Regions from separate parts of the Thalassolituus oleivorans MIL-1 genome, predicted to be linked through region 1. Evidence: predicted binding sites of a transcription regulator. Region 1 holds the regulator's gene; each other region holds the start of a gene.
The links. The regulator sigma-54, encoded in region 1, starts transcription at its own class of promoters, with help from an activator protein. The targets are predictions, from matches to a motif close to TGGCACNNNNNTTGCTNT.
Positions count from the first base shown of each region.

Region 1 (4,248 bases):
GTCTACGACATGGACAAAGAAACCGTCAAAGCCGACGGCGGCACACGCAACGACAGCCAAGCTACGCCAGACAGCGGCTCTTCTGGCGATCGTCGTATTAAAGTTATTATCCAACCGCAACAGGCCACTGATGAAAACGCTGAAAGCTGAACACCTAGCGAAAAGTTACAACGGCCGTGAAGTGGTAAAAGATGTATCCATGTCGGTACACAGCGGTCAAATTGTTGGTTTGCTTGGCCCTAACGGGGCAGGCAAAACGACCTGTTTTTATATGATCGTTAATCTTGTGCAAGCCGACAAAGGACGTATCAAGATCGACGACGAAGACCTGAGCCACCTGCCTATGCATGGGCGCGCGCAACGAGGAATCGGTTACTTACCCCAAGAAGCCTCGATTTTTCGTAAGCTCAGCGTGGCCGACAATATCCTCGCAATTTTAGAAACGCGTAAGGATCTAAATCGCAAACAACGATTAGAGCGCCTTGAAGGATTGCTCGATGAGTTCCACATTCAGCACATCCGCGCAAGCTTAGGCATGTCGTTATCAGGAGGCGAACGTCGACGCGTAGAGATAGCTCGCGCATTAGCTGCAGAGCCATCTTTCATCCTACTGGATGAGCCATTCGCAGGGGTTGACCCCATTTCCGTATCCGACATCATGGATATTATTCGGCAGCTGAAAAACCGCGGCATCGGCGTACTGATCACCGACCACAATGTGCGTGAGACCCTCGCCATCTGTGAAAAAGCCTATATTGTCGGTGGGGGCCATATCATTGCGGAAGGCACCGCAGAAGAAGTTTTAGCGAACGAACAAGTGCGAAAAGTTTACTTGGGTAACGATTTCCGCCTTTGATTCTAGCCCCCTCATCAGGCTATGATCGAATCAATCGGGTTTCGTGCTTGCAAGATAGATTCCATAAGCACAGGCTTAGCCTATAATGCATAAACACTATTTTTCTGCCGTAGATAGGTAATCGTTAAGTTTCCATGAAAGCGTCTCTCCAGTTAAAGATGGGTCAGCAACTGACCATGACCCCTCAGTTGCAACAAGCCATCCGCCTACTCCAGCTGTCCACCTTGGACTTACAGCAGGAGATTCAGGAGGCGCTCGACTCCAATCCGATGTTAGAAACGGATGAGTACGACGATCCGAATCCTGAGGTAGAAGCACACCGTGGTGAAAAAACTGAACAAGAACAAAACGAAATAGATCACGAAGCCCGAGAGCGTTCTGAAGACAATCACACGCTCGATGAACAATGGTCTGACGATAAAATTCCAGAAGATCTACCCAACGACAGCGAATGGGAAGATACCTACCAAACCACTGCCAGCGTTTCCTCCAGCAGTGGTAGTAGTGGCGCAATAAACGACGATTTCGATTACGACTCTCGTCATGCCACCACCGATAGCCTACAAGACCATCTTTTGTGGCAGCTTAATCTCACTCCGATGAGTGATACCGATCGCGAAATCGCCTTAATGCTGATTGATGGCACCGACGACGATGGCTACTTACACACCACTGTCGACGATATTCTCACCAGCCTTGATCCAGCATTAGAAGTTGAAGAAGACGAAATCATGGCAGTGCTGCATCGTCTGCAGCAATTTGATCCTGCCGGTGTGTTCTGTGTCGACTTGCGTGAATGCCTGTTACTACAATTGCAGCAGCTACCAGAAGCAACGCCTTGGTTAGCAGAAGCCAAACTCGTGATTCGTGAACACATCGAGTTACTCGGCAGTCGTGATTATCCAACGCTGATGCGTAAAGCAAAATTAAAAGAAGAAGCGCTCAAAGATGTGCTGCGCTTAATTAAAGAACTCAATCCAAAACCGGGCTCAGGCATCTCTCCTGATCAATCTGAATATGTCATTCCCGATGTTTTAGTGCGTAATATTCGTGACGAATGGCGAGTCGAACTCAACCCCGAAATCGCACCGCGTCTGCGCGTCAATGCCGATTATGCGTCCTTAGTTCGCCGTTCCGATAACAGCACCGACAACGCTTTCCTCAAAGACCACCTGCAAGAAGCTCGCTGGTTCATTAAAAGCTTACAAAGCCGCAATGAAACCCTACTCAAGGTGGCAACTAAGATCGTCGAATATCAGATCGAGTTCTTCGAAGAAGGCGAAGAAAAAATGAAACCACTGGTTCTGCACGACATTGCCGAAGCCGTGGGCATGCATGAATCGACAATTTCTCGTGTTACCACGCAGAAATTTATGCACACCCCTCGTGGTATTTTTGAGCTGAAATATTTCTTCTCAAGCCACGTCAGTACCGATAGCGGTGGTGAATGTTCATCTACCGCAATTCGTGCCATGATCAAAAAACTAATTTCTGAAGAAAATGCCCGTAAGCCATTAAGCGACAATAAAATCGCGGCATTACTAGGCGACAAAGGCATCCAGGTCGCGCGCCGTACCGTTGCTAAGTACCGCGAGGCCATGATGATTCCGCCCTCTAACGAGCGCAAACAGCTTATCTGACGATCAACAACGAGCCAGTAGACAAAAAGGAGACTGGGCATGCAAATCAATATCAGTGGTCACCACGTAGATGTAACCGAAGCAATGCAGGGATACGTTGAGGAAAAGATGTCAAAGCTGACACGTCACTTTGACAACATCACTACCGGACAGGTTACTCTGACCGTTGAAAAGGGCCGCCAAGTAGCGGAAGCAACCATTCACGTTACAGGTACAGATATCCATGCCAAGTCAGAGCATGATGATATGTATGCTGCCATTGACTTAATGACTGACAAGCTCGATCGACAAGTGTTAAAACACAAAGAAAAAACAGTCGCGCGGCTACACGGACAAGGCTAACTCCATGACACTTCGCATTGACGATATCCTCTCACCAACACACACCTTGGTGGACGCAGAGGTATCCAGCAAAAAAAAGTTGCTGGAATTCCTAGCAGGATTGGTCGCTGAATCCATCAGCGATAGCTCAGCGGATGAAATCTATGAGCGACTACTCGGACGCGAACGTCTGGGTAGTACCGGCATAGGGGAAGGCATTGCCATTCCCCATTGTCGGTTGCCTCAGTGTGAACAGGCCTTTGGCGTGCTATTACGCCTTGCCGAGCCAATCGACTTCGACGCCATTGACGGCAAACCAGTAGATTTGGTGTTCGCACTCTTAGTACCAGAAGAAGCAACGGAAGAACATTTGCAGGTATTGGCAATGTTGGCCCGTAATTTCAATGAAGAGTCGTATCGCAGTGCATTACGTTGCGCTCCGGACAATCGTCAACTATTCCAGCGCGCAGCCGCCGGAACTTAATACCACAAGGAATGTAGGCCCATGCGTTTGGTAGTGATTAGCGGCCGATCCGGCTCAGGTAAGTCCAGTGCACTGCATGTACTGGAAGATCTCGGATTTTATTGCATCGACAACCTACCCATTGGTCTACTTCCCGCCCTTGCCGAACAAGCCAACGGCAATGAAAAGCTCACCCAAATTGCCGTAAGCGTTGATGCTCGCAATCTTGCTCATGCGGTTGACCGCATCGAATTAGTGTTACGCGACCTCCCGCACGACCATTACAAGCTCGATGTGGTTTATCTCGATGCCAGTGAAAAAGTCTTATTGCAACGATTTAGCGCCACGCGCCGAAAACACCCTCTTACCAGTAAGAAGATCTCACTAGCAGAAGCCATTGAGCAAGAAAAAGAACTGCTCGATCCGCTGGCTAACATGGCCGATTTAACGCTCGATACCACGCATATGTCGGTACATGAGCTGCGCAGCTTAATTCGATTACGTGTAGCCGATAAACGCGACGGCGATATGTCGATCCTGTTTGAATCCTTTGGCTTTAAGCACGGTATTCCCATCGATGCCGACTATGTATTCGATGTCCGCCATCTACCTAACCCCTACTGGGATGAAAGTTTGCGGCACCACACGGGGTTAGAGCAGCCGGTACAAGCGTTTTTGAGTCAGTACGATGACGTCAAAGATATGCAACAAAGTATTAGTGAATTTATGCAACGCTGGATGCCGCGTTTTGTTGATGCCAACCGCAGCTACATGACCATCGCCATTGGCTGCACAGGTGGTCAACATAGATCTGTGTATATGGCAGAGCAACTGACAGCAGAATTCCAGCAATATTATCCCAACGTGCAAGTTCGTCACCGTGAACTCGCGCGGCTTTCCGAATCGACAGGCCATTAATTCATGATCAGTACCCAAATAACAATTATCAATAAACTGGGTCTACATGC
Region 1 is NC_020888.1:3,254,210-3,258,457, forward strand. It holds gene lptA (lipopolysaccharide transport periplasmic protein LptA) at 1-150, shown strand, start outside; gene lptB (LPS export ABC transporter ATP-binding protein) at 131-856, shown strand; gene TOL_RS14955 (RNA polymerase factor sigma-54) at 991-2,496, shown strand; gene hpf (ribosome hibernation-promoting factor, HPF/YfiA family) at 2,536-2,838, shown strand; gene ptsN (PTS IIA-like nitrogen regulatory protein PtsN) at 2,843-3,301, shown strand; gene rapZ (RNase adapter RapZ) at 3,323-4,198, shown strand; gene TOL_RS14975 (HPr family phosphocarrier protein) at 4,202-4,248, shown strand, end outside.

Region 2 (4,248 bases), 530 kb from region 1:
TATGCGGTCGGCCCAGCCTTGTTTGGTGGAGTTGTTAAGCGCTCCACGTCCGCCAAATGAGATACGTGCGTCGGCGACTTTGCTGGAGGCGACTGTGTTATCTGGGGTGATGTCTGCCGGGCGGACGAGTCCTTGGATGCGAATATATTCTTCGCCTTCGCTTAGGGTTAACCATTTTTCGCCGCGAATTCTTAATATTCCGTTCGGTAATATTTCGGCAACGGATACGGTTATTTGGCCGCTTAAACTATTCGAACGGTCAGCTTCGCCTTTGCCGCTGAATTTTCGGTCGGCTGAGGTGCTGGTGTCGAGATTTAGGTTTTTAAATCCTGGCACTGTGCCCATTAAACTCGGTACGGCGAGGTCGTTGGTCGATGATTTGTCGGCGTTGGTGGCGGCGGATTTACTCGATTGATATTGTTCGTCGAATATCACGGTAATGATGTCGCCGACACGGGTGGCTTGCTGGTCGGTGTATAAACCTAGGCTGTAGCGCGCCTGATACAGCGAGCCGTTAGCATTAGGTGGTGGCGCTAGGCTTTGCGCGGATACAGGGGCGAAGTCTGGGTCGTCAGGAAATACGTCGCGCTCCATGGGAACGGATGTGCAGGCTGGCAATAAAATAACGAGTATTGATGCGATGCGCCACATAAGGCACCTCCTAATCTGTTATACGTTTTGCGTCAGGAATTGCAGCATTTGATCGGCTGCGGAGACGACTTTTGAGTTCATTTCGTAGGCGCGTTGAACGGTGATCATTTTCACGAGTTCTTCTACTACTTCGACGTTGGAGTTTTCGAGTGCGCCTTGTTCAATGGTGCCGAAGCCGTCGTTGTTGGGCGTTCCACCTTGTGGTGCGCCGCTTGAGGCGGTTTCAAGAAATAAGTTGCCACCAGCCGCTTGCAAGCCTGCGGGGTTAATAAAGTCGACGGTTTCTATTTGGCCTAGCTGTTGCGGTGTTGGGTCACCAAATAAGGTGGCTTGTACGATGCCATCTTTGCTAATGGTGAGCTGGTTGGTTTGGTCGGGGATGTCTATCTGTGGCTCTAGCGGGTAGCCGTTAACGTTAACGATGGTGCCGTCGGCGTTGATATGAAATGTGCCGTCGCGACTGTAGCCAATATTGCCGTCGGGCATTTGAATTTGGAAAAACCCGCGGCCGTTAATGGCCATGTCTAGCGGTTGGTCGGTTAGTTGCAGCGAGCCGGTAGTAAAGATTTTTTGTGTCCCAGCTGTGCGTACACCGGTACCGAGTTGTAGACCAGATGGCAGACGACTATCGGCGGATGAGTTAGCCCCCGGTTGACGTTGAATTTGATACAGCAAGTCTTCAAATACGGGGCGGTCTTTTTTAAAGCCGGTGGTCGATACGTTGGCAAGGTTGTTCGACACTGTTGTGAGTGCCAAGTCTTGTGCTTCGAGGCCGGTTTTGCTTACCCATAGTGAATTTAACATTGGTTAGCTCCTATTACTGATTCGACAGTATTTGTGTGGTGGCTGCGCTTATTTCGTCGGCGCTTTTCATTAGCTTCACTTCCATTTCGTACTGTCGATTGAGCGAGATTAAGCTGGTTAATTCGGTGACGGCGTTTACGTTGCTGCCTTCAATAAAGCCATTGACTAGGGTGATGTTAGGGTCGGCTGGGGCTTGGGTGACGGCTGGGTCACGAAAGCGAAACAGGCCGTCTTCACCTTTTTCTAGTAATTGCATGTCTGGATTTACGAGTTTTAGTTGTACGGGTTCGGCGACGGCTGCGGGGACTTCGCCCGTGGGTTGTACGGTGACAATGCCCGCGCGACTGATTTCTATTTTTTCGTATTCTGGCAGTACGACTGGGCCGCCATCGCCAAGAAGTTGTAGGCCGGTGCCGGTGATGAGCCTGCCGTTGGGATCGACACTTAAATCGCCTGCGCGAGTATAGGCTTCGTTACCGTCGGGGCCGACAACGGCGAACCAACCTGGGCCTTCAATGCTGACATCTTGGGCGCGGCCTGTTTCTACCAGTGGGCCTTGACGGAAATCAGACGCTGGGCGTTCGGTCATGGCGTAGGCGCGAGTTGGGAAGTGTTCACCATAGACGCCCATAGCTCGGCTTTGGGTGTAGTCGGAGCGAAAACCTGTGGTGCTGGCGTTCGCTAGGTTGTTAGCGTGCGCGGCTTGGCCAAGTGTATTTTGTTTGGCTCCCGACATGGCGATGTATAGCGCTCGATCCATGGTGTTCCCCGTTGTTCTTTGTTATTGCGTTATTAAGAACATTGCAGAGGGCGTGCCAAGTGTATTTTTGTGTTTTAAATCAATTAGATAGGGATTTTTCGACGGTTTTTATCGCGTCAAAGGAGGAAAAGATATGGGGGAAGCGGCAAGTGTATGCCGCTTGTGGTGTATCGGTAGGAGCGACTCAACGAACGTTTTTTGTGTAGGAGCGACTCAATGAACGTTTTTTGTTCGTAGTCGCGATTATCGGCACTGCTCGCTTCGCTCCCTGAGTACCTCCTACAATTCAATGAGTACCTCCTACAATTCCATGAGTACCTCCTACAATTCAATGAGTACCTCCTACCGTTCAATGAGTACCTCCTACCGTTCAACCTCTATTAAATATTCAGGATGGTCTGGGTCACCTGGTCCATTGTTTCAATGGTTTTGGCGCTGGCCTGGAAGTTTCGCTGGGCGATAATCAGGCCAACCAGTTCTTCTGAAAGGTCTACGTTAGAGTCTTCAAGTGCCGATGATCGAATCTGGCCGAAGGATGCAGTTCTTGGAGAACCAACCGTCGGTACGCCCGATTCAAACGATTCTGCCCAGCCGGTATCCCCTACTGGCGTTAAGCCTTCTGGGTTACGGAAGTTAGCCAGTGCTACCTGCCCTAATGTTTGTGCTTGGCCGTTGGTGAAGCGGGCGAAGATAATCCCTTCTTGGTCGATTTCAAGGCCGGTTAAGCGGCCGGTTGAATAACCATTTTGGTTCACTTCGTTAACGGAGAAGCTGCTACCGAATTGGGTGGAGCCGTCCAACGAAATTTGGAAGTTGGAGTTAACCGGTGGATCAATTAGTGGAATACCGCCTTCCAACACGTTGGTTGAGGTAAATGCACCCGTTGGATCGCCATTTTCGTCAACTGGGTCCCAGTTGGTGATGAAGATGTCGCCGGTGGCAATTTCGTCGAGTGTACCGTCTTGGTTAAAGAAGATTTCGAAACGCGCTGCAGTTGGGTCTAAGTTTTCTGGGAATGGCAGTGATGGATCAGGATCACCGACGTTTTGCCCGTCAATTAACACGTACATTGCCCAAATATTTTGTTCGTTAGGGCGTGTCGCATCTAACGGTTCTTTTACGAAATATTGGGTCATGACGTGGGAGTTACCCAAGCTGTCATAAATTGTGGTTGAGGTTGCGTTGTTGTAGGTATCTTGATCCAGTGGATCGAACGAATTCAGTACATATGGAGTGAATTCATCTTCGCTCAGTGCGCCAAAAATACCGGAGACAACTGGGTCTGGGTTCGCAAGAATATACCCTTCGTTAAGAATAAAGGTAACCTGCCCACCAATGGCTGCGGCGACGTCGGCTGTGGCTGAACCACCTAATACCACTGGTCCTGTATTGTCGGCGCCTTGAATGGTGATGGAGTCGGTTACAACGGCGCTGTCGATAGAGACATTAATATCTCGGCCAATTTCGTTGTAAATCACGAGGTCGCCATTTTCACTAATTTCAGCAGAAAATCCGGGTAACGTTGTGGCACGGTAGTTATTAATTTCATCGGCAATGTCTGCCAGTGATGTGGATTCTAATACTTGGCCATTTACGGTTAATTTTAGGTCGTTACCTGGGCTGTTGTACCCCGATAGCGGAATATTCATGGTGGTTAATGCGGATGCGGTAACGCCCGGCTGTTGGTTAAATATTGAGACAATTTCGTTACCTTCACTGTGCAATGGCAAGGTAATTTCGGTCTCTTCGCCATCTGGATCAATCAGGGTAACGGTTTGTTCTGGGTATTCGTTTGATACACCTTCAATACCGGTTACCAGTAGGCTGGAGTCATCTGGATTGACTTGTAAAATCCCAAACAATTCGGCTGCCGATATATCTGGACCATTAGCAGAGATGTTGGTGATGGAAATAATGGATGCCTCACCCTCGGTAGTTGCGCTCAATTTTAGAGTGAATTGCGGCGGTACAACATTCGGTTCAATTTCTACCGCGGATGCTTGTATACCAATATAACTGTCGGCATCTTGGCT
Region 2 is NC_020888.1:2,720,050-2,724,297, forward strand. It holds gene flgH (flagellar basal body L-ring protein FlgH) at 1-651, opposite strand, end outside; gene flgG (flagellar basal-body rod protein FlgG) at 670-1,455, opposite strand; gene TOL_RS12495 (flagellar basal body rod protein FlgF) at 1,469-2,215, opposite strand; gene TOL_RS12500 (flagellar hook-basal body complex protein) at 2,596-4,248, opposite strand, start outside.
Region 2: the regulator sigma-54 is predicted to act here: its motif matches at 2,256-2,273, upstream of TOL_RS12495 (flagellar basal body rod protein FlgF).

Region 3 (4,248 bases), 150 kb from region 1:
CTTCGGTCGCACGTGCAATATCGAGCCACAACAAAGCACTATCGCGACGCAATTCGGCGCGACGTAACGCCAGCGATTCTCCTTGTGCACTGGCTTGCTGAGCACTTTTTTGTTGTTGTAAATGGACGCTATTGCCGCGCGGTAAAGCTTGCGAAAGTGTCACCTGCATTTGCGTCATCGGTTCTTGGGATAACGAGAAACTATCCAAAGGCACATTCAACATGCCGACACCTAAGCGCGGTGCCGACCAATACCCTTGGCTTTGCTGCTGCGCGCGTAAACCTTGCTGACGTAACTGATAGCTAGAAAGTTGCTGGTCATTATCCAGTACCAAGCCTTGCACTTGAGCAAGCGATAAAGATGCCTGTGGCGCCACAGTTAACTCCGCGGGTTGCGCGCTCGCGCTGGGCAAGCATGCAATACAGAGCGTCGCAGATAGAAAAATGCGAATAGCTATTCGCACAGCACACATATATGAGTGCTGATATATCACTAACGTTTTCATAAGATCGTCCTAAATAATCGTACATTCGCCACCTATGCGAAACGACATAGCGTATTCGCAGCTGTAGCCAAAGAAGCAGAATTAATTAGGCGATAAGAGGACGTTGCAGCGGCGCCGAATAGCGCAAAATTGGAGTGGCAACCCAAGAGAGGTAAGAAGAGCGCTGCCGATCAGCCTGCACAAAAGGCAAAACTGGCGGTAGCAGAGACGCTCCAATGGCCGAAGCACAGCACAAACAGTTTGCCGCGCAATCGCCTGAGATGTCATCAGAAGTATCGGTAGAGTTGTCTGTCATGTGGTGACGGGACATTTCTTGGTGATGGCATGGATGTTCGCTATCCATATCGACCATCATGGTATGTGAACCTGCTTGCGTCACCACCATCATGGCAGCACATGGTTGAGCCGCACGCACACTAGCACTCAAGGTGGTGAACACCAAAAGTAGCAGTAGTAACGATGATAGTGTGCGCTTACTCATAAGAAACTCGGTAAACAAAACCGTAGGGCTAACTATAGAATAGAAGAACCCTATCAGAGTGCTTACATTAACGCCAACCAAGACATCACACTGTGAGCCTTCGCCGCGCCAAAGATATATCCAAAACTGACCAGCGCCAATATAAAGGCCGTAGTATTACCGCGTTTAATTGCCACCGTACCGAAGCCGATATAAGCAATCAAACCGGCTACTTTCGCCGTTAACCAATGATCTGTTAGTGGATATTGAGAAATTTCAATACACAATAAAATGGCAAATACGAGTAATAAGGTATCAATCACATGGGGAAGAATCTTAAATAACTTATTTGCTTTCAATGCTGGGCTCATTCGGAACATAGCAAATCGAACAATGAAAAATAGGATCGAAAGGTAAGCCAATCCCACATGGGAGTGTTTCAATGCTGAGTAATCCACAAAACTTCCTTAATCAATAAATAGAGACCGAGCTTAGCTCGATGTTAATTAACCATGTGCAAGCATACCAAGTAACGCGAGTTGTCGTCCTAGACTTCTAACCAAAATGTCACCGGACCATCATTTTGCAAGCTCACCTGCATATCGGCACCAAACTCACCGGTTTGCACCATGACCTGCTCGCCAGCCTTCTGACAAAATAATTCATATAACTCACGCGCATGCTCGGGCGCAGCAGCACGAGAGAAGCCTGGGCGCGTACCTTTTTGGGTATCGGCCGCCAAGGTAAATTGCGAAACCACCAACAGCTGCCCTTGAACGTCTAAAAGACTTAAATTCATTCGCCCTTGATCATCGGCAAAAATACGATAATTCAGTAATTTCTGCAGCAAACGCTGTAGGGTAACTTCGTCATCATGCTTTTGAACGCCCAACAATAAGACAATACCAGCACCAATTTCACCAATGGTTTTATCATCCACATCGACACGAGCGTGGCGAACACGTTGCACTAATCCGATCATTATTCTGCTATCTTGAGGTATCTGACTATTTGCCGACGGAGGATAGCCGGTTTTATACTGGGGCAACAACTTTTAACCGTTAAGCTCTTAGCATACTGTTGGATTAACTCCGCTCACGGTGACACAAGGAAATTGAATATGAATCCCCTAATCTACTCAGCTTGCATCATTTTGAGCTTTGGTTTTGCTGCAGCGAATGCGGGTACCGAGGTTTATATGAGCATGGATGCTGAAGGCAATGTTATTTTTAGCGATATGCCTAGCGATGATTCTCAGCGTCACGAAGTGAGAGAGCTGCCTTCGCTACCGGCATTTAATCCCGAGCCACCACCGACGCCAGAACCCGCCAAACGAACAGAGGCTGCCTTTAGCTATACTAGCTTAGCGATTGTAAGCCCCCGAGATCGTGAACCACTACCGACCGGTGCAGGGGGCAATGTCGAAGTCAGTGGCGTACTAAGCCCTGCTCTGCGCGACAGCGATAACTTAGTATTGCTAGACAACGGCGCGATCATTGCCAAAGGGCGACAAACCTCATTCAATTTGCAAAATCTCGACCGTGGCGAACATTCTTTGCAATTACAAGTACGCAACGCCGAAGACGAGCCACTCATCAGTAGTAATCTTGTCGTAATACCCGTATTTCGAGCATCATCCCTCTCCAGATAGATCTAAATTGGTGCATAAAATCACCTCGATGCACCAATTTAGAACCATTGGTATGCGAATAAATCTATCTTTGGGCTAGTTAGCAGCACTAAAAATCTCTGATCGCGCTATCATTGTGCATTCAATTAAGATGGCTCGTTTTTTGCCTATTAAGGGCAATACGGAGAACTTCTATGCTGGCTAGCGCGATCATCAATCAACGATTACTCGAACACCTGAATACTGGTGTGTTACTTTTAGACGCCGATTTAATCGTGCTCTACATGAACCCTGCCGCAGAAGCCTTACTCGAAATGAGTGGTAAACGTGGCGTCGGCGTCCCTTTCACTGATCTCTGCATTGAAACCGACGAATCGGCTTCCGCATTAGAACAATCCGTCATCACAGGACATTCGTACACCAAACGCGAAACCATTATTAAACTCCACAACCAGCAGCATATAACGCTCGACTATAGCGTTAGCCCAGTTGCTCACCCCGAAACTCGCCTGCCGTCGCTACTGATTGAGCTACAAGGTCGCGACCGCCTAACGCGTATTAGTCGCGAAGAGCAATTGATATCCAAGCAAGAAACAACACGTTCGTTGGTGCGCGGTTTAGCACATGAGATCAAAAACCCGCTCGGTGGTATTCGTGGAGCAGCACAGCTACTCGCACGTGAACTGCCAACCGAAGAACTTGGTGAATACACCAATATTATTATTGAAGAAGCGGATCGCTTACGAGATTTAGTTGATCGCTTACTTGGCCCACGCCAAATACCAAAGCAAGAACAAGTAAACATTCACGAAGTTTTAGAGCGTGTGTGTCAACTTATCGAAGTGGAATCCGATGGCGTCATTCTTATTTCTCGCGATTACGATCCATCTATTCCCGAATTCGAAGCCGATAAAGGCCAAATGATTCAAGCCTTGCTTAATATCTGCCGCAACGCCATGCAGGCAATGCTTGAAAACAAAGAACAAGTAGAACGTCCGATGTTAATACTGCGCACGCGTACTATTCGCCAGTTTACTATCGGTCATCATCGCCATCGTTTGGTGGCACAAATAGATATTATTGATAATGGACCCGGTATCCCAGCCGCACTGCGTGAAGACCTGTTTTATCCTATGGTTAGTGGTCGCGCTGAAGGCACAGGACTGGGATTGTCGATATCACAATCCCTTATCAATCAGAGCCAAGGCATTATTGAATTTGTCAGTGATGCCGATAAAACCACATTCTCCATTTATTTACCCCTGGAACCTTTATGAGCACTGTCTGGATCATTGACGACGATAAATCCATTCGCTGGGTACTGGAAAAAGCCCTACAACAAGCGAATATTACTACCCGCGTATTTGAGCAGGCAGAACCCGCCCTAGTGCAATTACGACGCGAACACCCGGATGCAATTATTTCCGATATTCGCATGCCAGGTATGGATGGTTTAACACTGTTAAAGCATGCGACAGAAGCCCACCCTGATTTACCCGTTATTATCATGACTGCGCACTCAGATCTTGAAAGTGCGGTATCGTCTTATCGCAGTGGTGCCTTTGAATATCTACCAAAACCATTTGATGTTGATGAAGCAGTAAGCTTAATTCAACGCGCAATTGCGCACTTCGCCGAACTAAGCGCGCAGAC
Region 3 is NC_020888.1:3,104,362-3,108,609, forward strand. It holds gene TOL_RS14235 (TolC family protein) at 1-376, opposite strand, end outside; gene TOL_RS14240 (hypothetical protein) at 591-986, opposite strand; gene TOL_RS14245 (SirB2 family protein) at 1,049-1,423, opposite strand; gene dtd (D-aminoacyl-tRNA deacylase) at 1,513-1,947, opposite strand; gene TOL_RS18505 (DUF4124 domain-containing protein) at 2,086-2,616, shown strand; gene glnL (nitrogen regulation protein NR(II)) at 2,790-3,872, shown strand; gene ntrC (nitrogen regulation protein NR(I)) at 3,869-4,248, shown strand, end outside.
Region 3: the regulator sigma-54 is predicted to act here: its motif matches at 2,748-2,765, upstream of glnL (nitrogen regulation protein NR(II)).

Region 4 (4,248 bases), 610 kb from region 1:
CGTTTATCGGCCATGGGCAAAATGGTTGCTTCACTGGCTCATCAAATTCGTACGCCGCTCGCCGCTGCGACCTTGTATGCAGGGCATCTAGCCTCCAACGATTTACCCGCTCCCCATCGCTTAAAGTTCGCAGGCAAGTTGCAAGAGCGTTTGCATCATCTCGAAAGCCAAGTACGCGATATGTTGATTTTTGCTCGGGGTGAAGCGCCATTGAATGATGAAGTGACGTTTGCCGAATTAATGGCGGGGGTTACTGCGGCGATGGAAGTTCCTCTTAGCCAATATCGCGCAGAATGTATTGTCGATAACCGCATTGAAGGCACATCTCTTATCTGTAACCGCGATGCCTTAATCAGCAGCATGATGAATTTAATTAATAATGCGCTGGAATCTTGTGAACACCCGATTCGCATCCGAATTGTATTAACAGAAACTCAAGATGGACGCGCTCATATTCAAATTATGGATAACGGCCCCGGCTTAGAACCGCAGCAAAAAGCCCGCATGATGGAACCATTTTTCACCACAAAGAGTAATGGTACGGGGTTGGGTTTGGCGGTTGTTCAAGCGGTAGTGCGTGCGCATCACGGCGAATTTTTGTTGGCGGATAGCCCGATGGGCGGCGTTTCAGCTGAACTATTTTTACCGCTAATGGGTAACTAATTAGCGGTCGATTTTACTGGAGGAAATGATCATGCGTTTACTGGTTGTAGAAGATGATCCGCGCTTGCGCGAAGCGATTGTCGATACCTTAATGTTAAAGGGTTACGAAGTTTTTGAAGCTCCGAATGGCATTGAGGCAATGGCAATTTTACGCAGCCATACATTGGATTTGGTGCTGTCGGATATCAATATGCCAGGGATGGATGGCTTAGAGTTGCTGGATCAGATAAAGGCTCAGCATCCTTGGTTGCCGGTATTATTGATGACGGCTTATGGCGATGTTGGTCAGGCCGTTAAGGCAATGCAACGCGGCGCTAACGACTATCTGATGAAGCCGTTTGAATTACGTGAATTGGACGCCTTGTTGAAGCCCTTTACGCAAGATGTGTCGGTAGACGTTGATGAGTCTGAACCCGTATGTGAAGCAGCGTCCTCGCAGCAATTGTTTCAGATGGCTCAGCGTGTGGCGCAAACTGATTCGACAGTATTAATCAGTGGTGAGAGCGGCACAGGTAAAGAAGTGCTTGCTCGTTATATTCATCAGCAATCAAGCCGTAAGCATCAGCCTTTTATTGCCATTAACTGTGCAGCTATTCCAGAGAATATGTTGGAAGCTATGCTGTTTGGATATGAAAAAGGTGCATTTACTGGAGCGTACAATGCTATGCCGGGTAAATTTGAACAGGCTGAAGGTGGCACCTTATTGCTAGATGAAATCACCGAAATGGATTTGAGCCTGCAAGCAAAGTTGTTACGCGTTATTCAAGAGCGACAGGTCGAACGTTTAGGTGGTAAGAAAACGTTGGATTTGGACGTGCGTATTTTAGCGACGACGAACCGAGATTTAGCGGATTACGTGGCGGAAGGCAATTTCCGTGAAGATTTATATTATCGTCTTAGCGTATTCCCATTGAATTGGTTGCCGCTGCGTGAGCGTCGTGAAGATATCATTCCTTTAGCTAAGCGCTTGCTGACTCACCATGCCGGTAAAATGAAGCGTCCAGTGCCGAAAATGTTACCTGAAACTGAGCAAAAAATGCTTGCCCATAGCTGGCCGGGTAATGTTCGTGAGCTAGACAATACCATTCAGCGTGCATTGATTATGCAAACGGGGCCGCAACTACACCCGAACGATTTGATTCTGACTCCTGTGCCGAAAAACCGTCAGCATGAGATGCCTGCTAGCGTCGTTTTACCGGCGGAGGAGGGCGAGTTGGGTAGCGATTTACGTACTCGAGAAGTAGAACTGATCGTCAAGGCACTAAAAGAAGAGCCTAGTCGCAAGGAAGCTGCTGATCGTTTGGGTATTAGCCCAAGAACCTTGCGTTACAAGGTTGCGCGCTTGCGCGATGAAGGTGTTGATGTCGAATCTATGGTGTCTTCTTTTTAAACTTTCCTCCTTTCCCTCCCTTTGCCCTTAATTCTGGCAAGCAAGTTGCAACGTCAGAATAAAGGGCATGAAAACTGCCGAAAAGTGTCAAAAAATAATGATACGCCATCATGAACTCACAGCAGTCAGGGTGGCAACGAGGGTAGCAGTATGATTGATCGTGTCGATGTCAGTTCCGTTTTAATGCAGATGCGTCAGGTAAAAGATCAGCTGCGCACGCAGCACGAACAGTCCATTAATTCAGCACCCGCCAGTCGTGGTGTTGAAGGCATGATGCGTTCCGACTCGGTGGCTCGTCCACAAAGCATCGGTGATGTGAATCGCGTTAATGGCGATAGTATGAAAGTCAGTGGTGACAATACGGTTCCTGATTTTCAGACTATGTTTAAAACTGCGATTGATAACGTCAACGAAAATCAAAAAGTTGCTGGGAATTTGGCTACCCGTTTTGAGCAGGGGGATGCATCCATTGACTTACCAGAAGTTATGATTGCATTACAAAAATCCAGCGTGTCTTTTCAAGCAATGACCCAGGTTCGTAATAAACTGGTCGAAGCTTATAAAGACATCATGAACATGCCGGTTTAATGGGTTGATGTATGGATAATGTACCAGCACAAGCGATGGCAGGTGCCGATAGTGGTAGCGGCACTGAAGCGGCGATGACACCAGCATCGACTGACACTCGCACTGATTCCCATCCGCTTATGGCAGGTTTCGGCAAATTAAATATAGTGCGCCAAGCCGCCGTTATCGGCGGTATTGCATTGGTAATTGCATTGGTGGTTGCTATTTTTATCTGGTCACGCGAACCCACTTACAAACCGCTTATTCACCGTATGCAAGATCACAATGCTCAAGACATTGTCGAGGTATTGCAGCGCGAAGATATTCCTTTTCAAATTGATCCAGTAACGCAGATATTAATGGTGCAAGCCAGTGATCTGCATGAAGCGCGTATGAAGCTGGCGGCAGCGAGCTTAATTGATGACAAAACAGTTGGACTAGAAGTATTAGAAAAAGATAGTACGTTAGGTACGAGTCAGTTTATTGAAAATGCGCGTTATCGTCGCGGTCTTGAGGGTGAGTTGGCGCGTACAATTGCCAGTGTCAAAAGTGTTCGTAATGCTCGTGTGCATTTAGCACTGCCAAAACAATCTGTTTTCGTGCGCGATCAACGTAAACCGAGAGCATCGGTGTTTTTAGAGCTATATCCGGGTAGTGATTTATCGCGCGATCAGGTTGAAGCCATTATGAATTTGGTGGCGTCGTCGGTAAGCGAAATGGATCGCGCTGATGTCTCTATTGTTGATCAAAAGGGTAATTTGCTATCCAAAGTTGCGCCAGAAGATACTGGCGAAATGATGGCAACCCGACAGCTTGAATATTCAGAGAAGGTTGAAGAAACCCTTACTCAGGCGGTTAATAATATTCTTAAGCCTGTGTTAGGTGAGGCTAATTATAAAGCAGAAGTATCTGCCGATATTGATTTTACTATTCAGGAACAAAGCGAAGAGTTATTTAATCCTGATTTAATTGCTTTGCGTAGTGAACAATTGGTTGATGAATCAAATGGTGGAAAGGACGCTGGTGGTATTCCTGGGGCTTTATCGAATCAACCTCCTGCTGCAGCCACGGCGCCAGAGCAAGCGATAGGCACAGGTGCTGGTGGTGCAGGCGCCGCAGGTAAACGTCGCTCTGAGGCTACACGCAATTATGAAGTCGATAGGACGTTGAGCTACAAACAAAGTCAGGTCGGGCGTATTCAACGTTTAACCGTTGCGGTTGTAGTGAATGATCGAGAAATAATGAATGCGGATGGCGACATGGTACTGCAGCCATGGACAGATGCTGATCTGCAGCGTTTAGAAGTATTGGTCAAAGATACGGTTGGTTTTAATGCTGCGCGTGGCGATAGCGTTAACGTGATCAATTCGCCCTTTATGGGCAAAGGTGAAACATTGCTGGGTGATCCAGATTTTTGGACACAGCCTTGGTTCTGGGAAATCATGAAGCAAGTATTAGCGGGTCTTTTCATACTGGTATTAATTTTCGGTGTGATTCGCCCAACGATTAAAAGTATTGCCAGCAGAGGTCGTGATGATGAATCGAGTTTACTGGATGAATTGGAAGATGCCGAAGCCGGATTAGATGATGATCGCGTAACACTGGCAGGTATGGACGAATATTTATTA
Region 4 is NC_020888.1:2,644,589-2,648,836, reverse strand. It holds gene TOL_RS12175 (sensor histidine kinase) at 1-663, shown strand, start outside; gene TOL_RS12170 (sigma-54-dependent transcriptional regulator) at 695-2,053, shown strand; gene fliE (flagellar hook-basal body complex protein FliE) at 2,204-2,641, shown strand; gene fliF (flagellar basal-body MS-ring/collar protein FliF) at 2,653-4,248, shown strand, end outside.
Region 4: the regulator sigma-54 is predicted to act here: its motif matches at 2,088-2,105, upstream of fliE (flagellar hook-basal body complex protein FliE).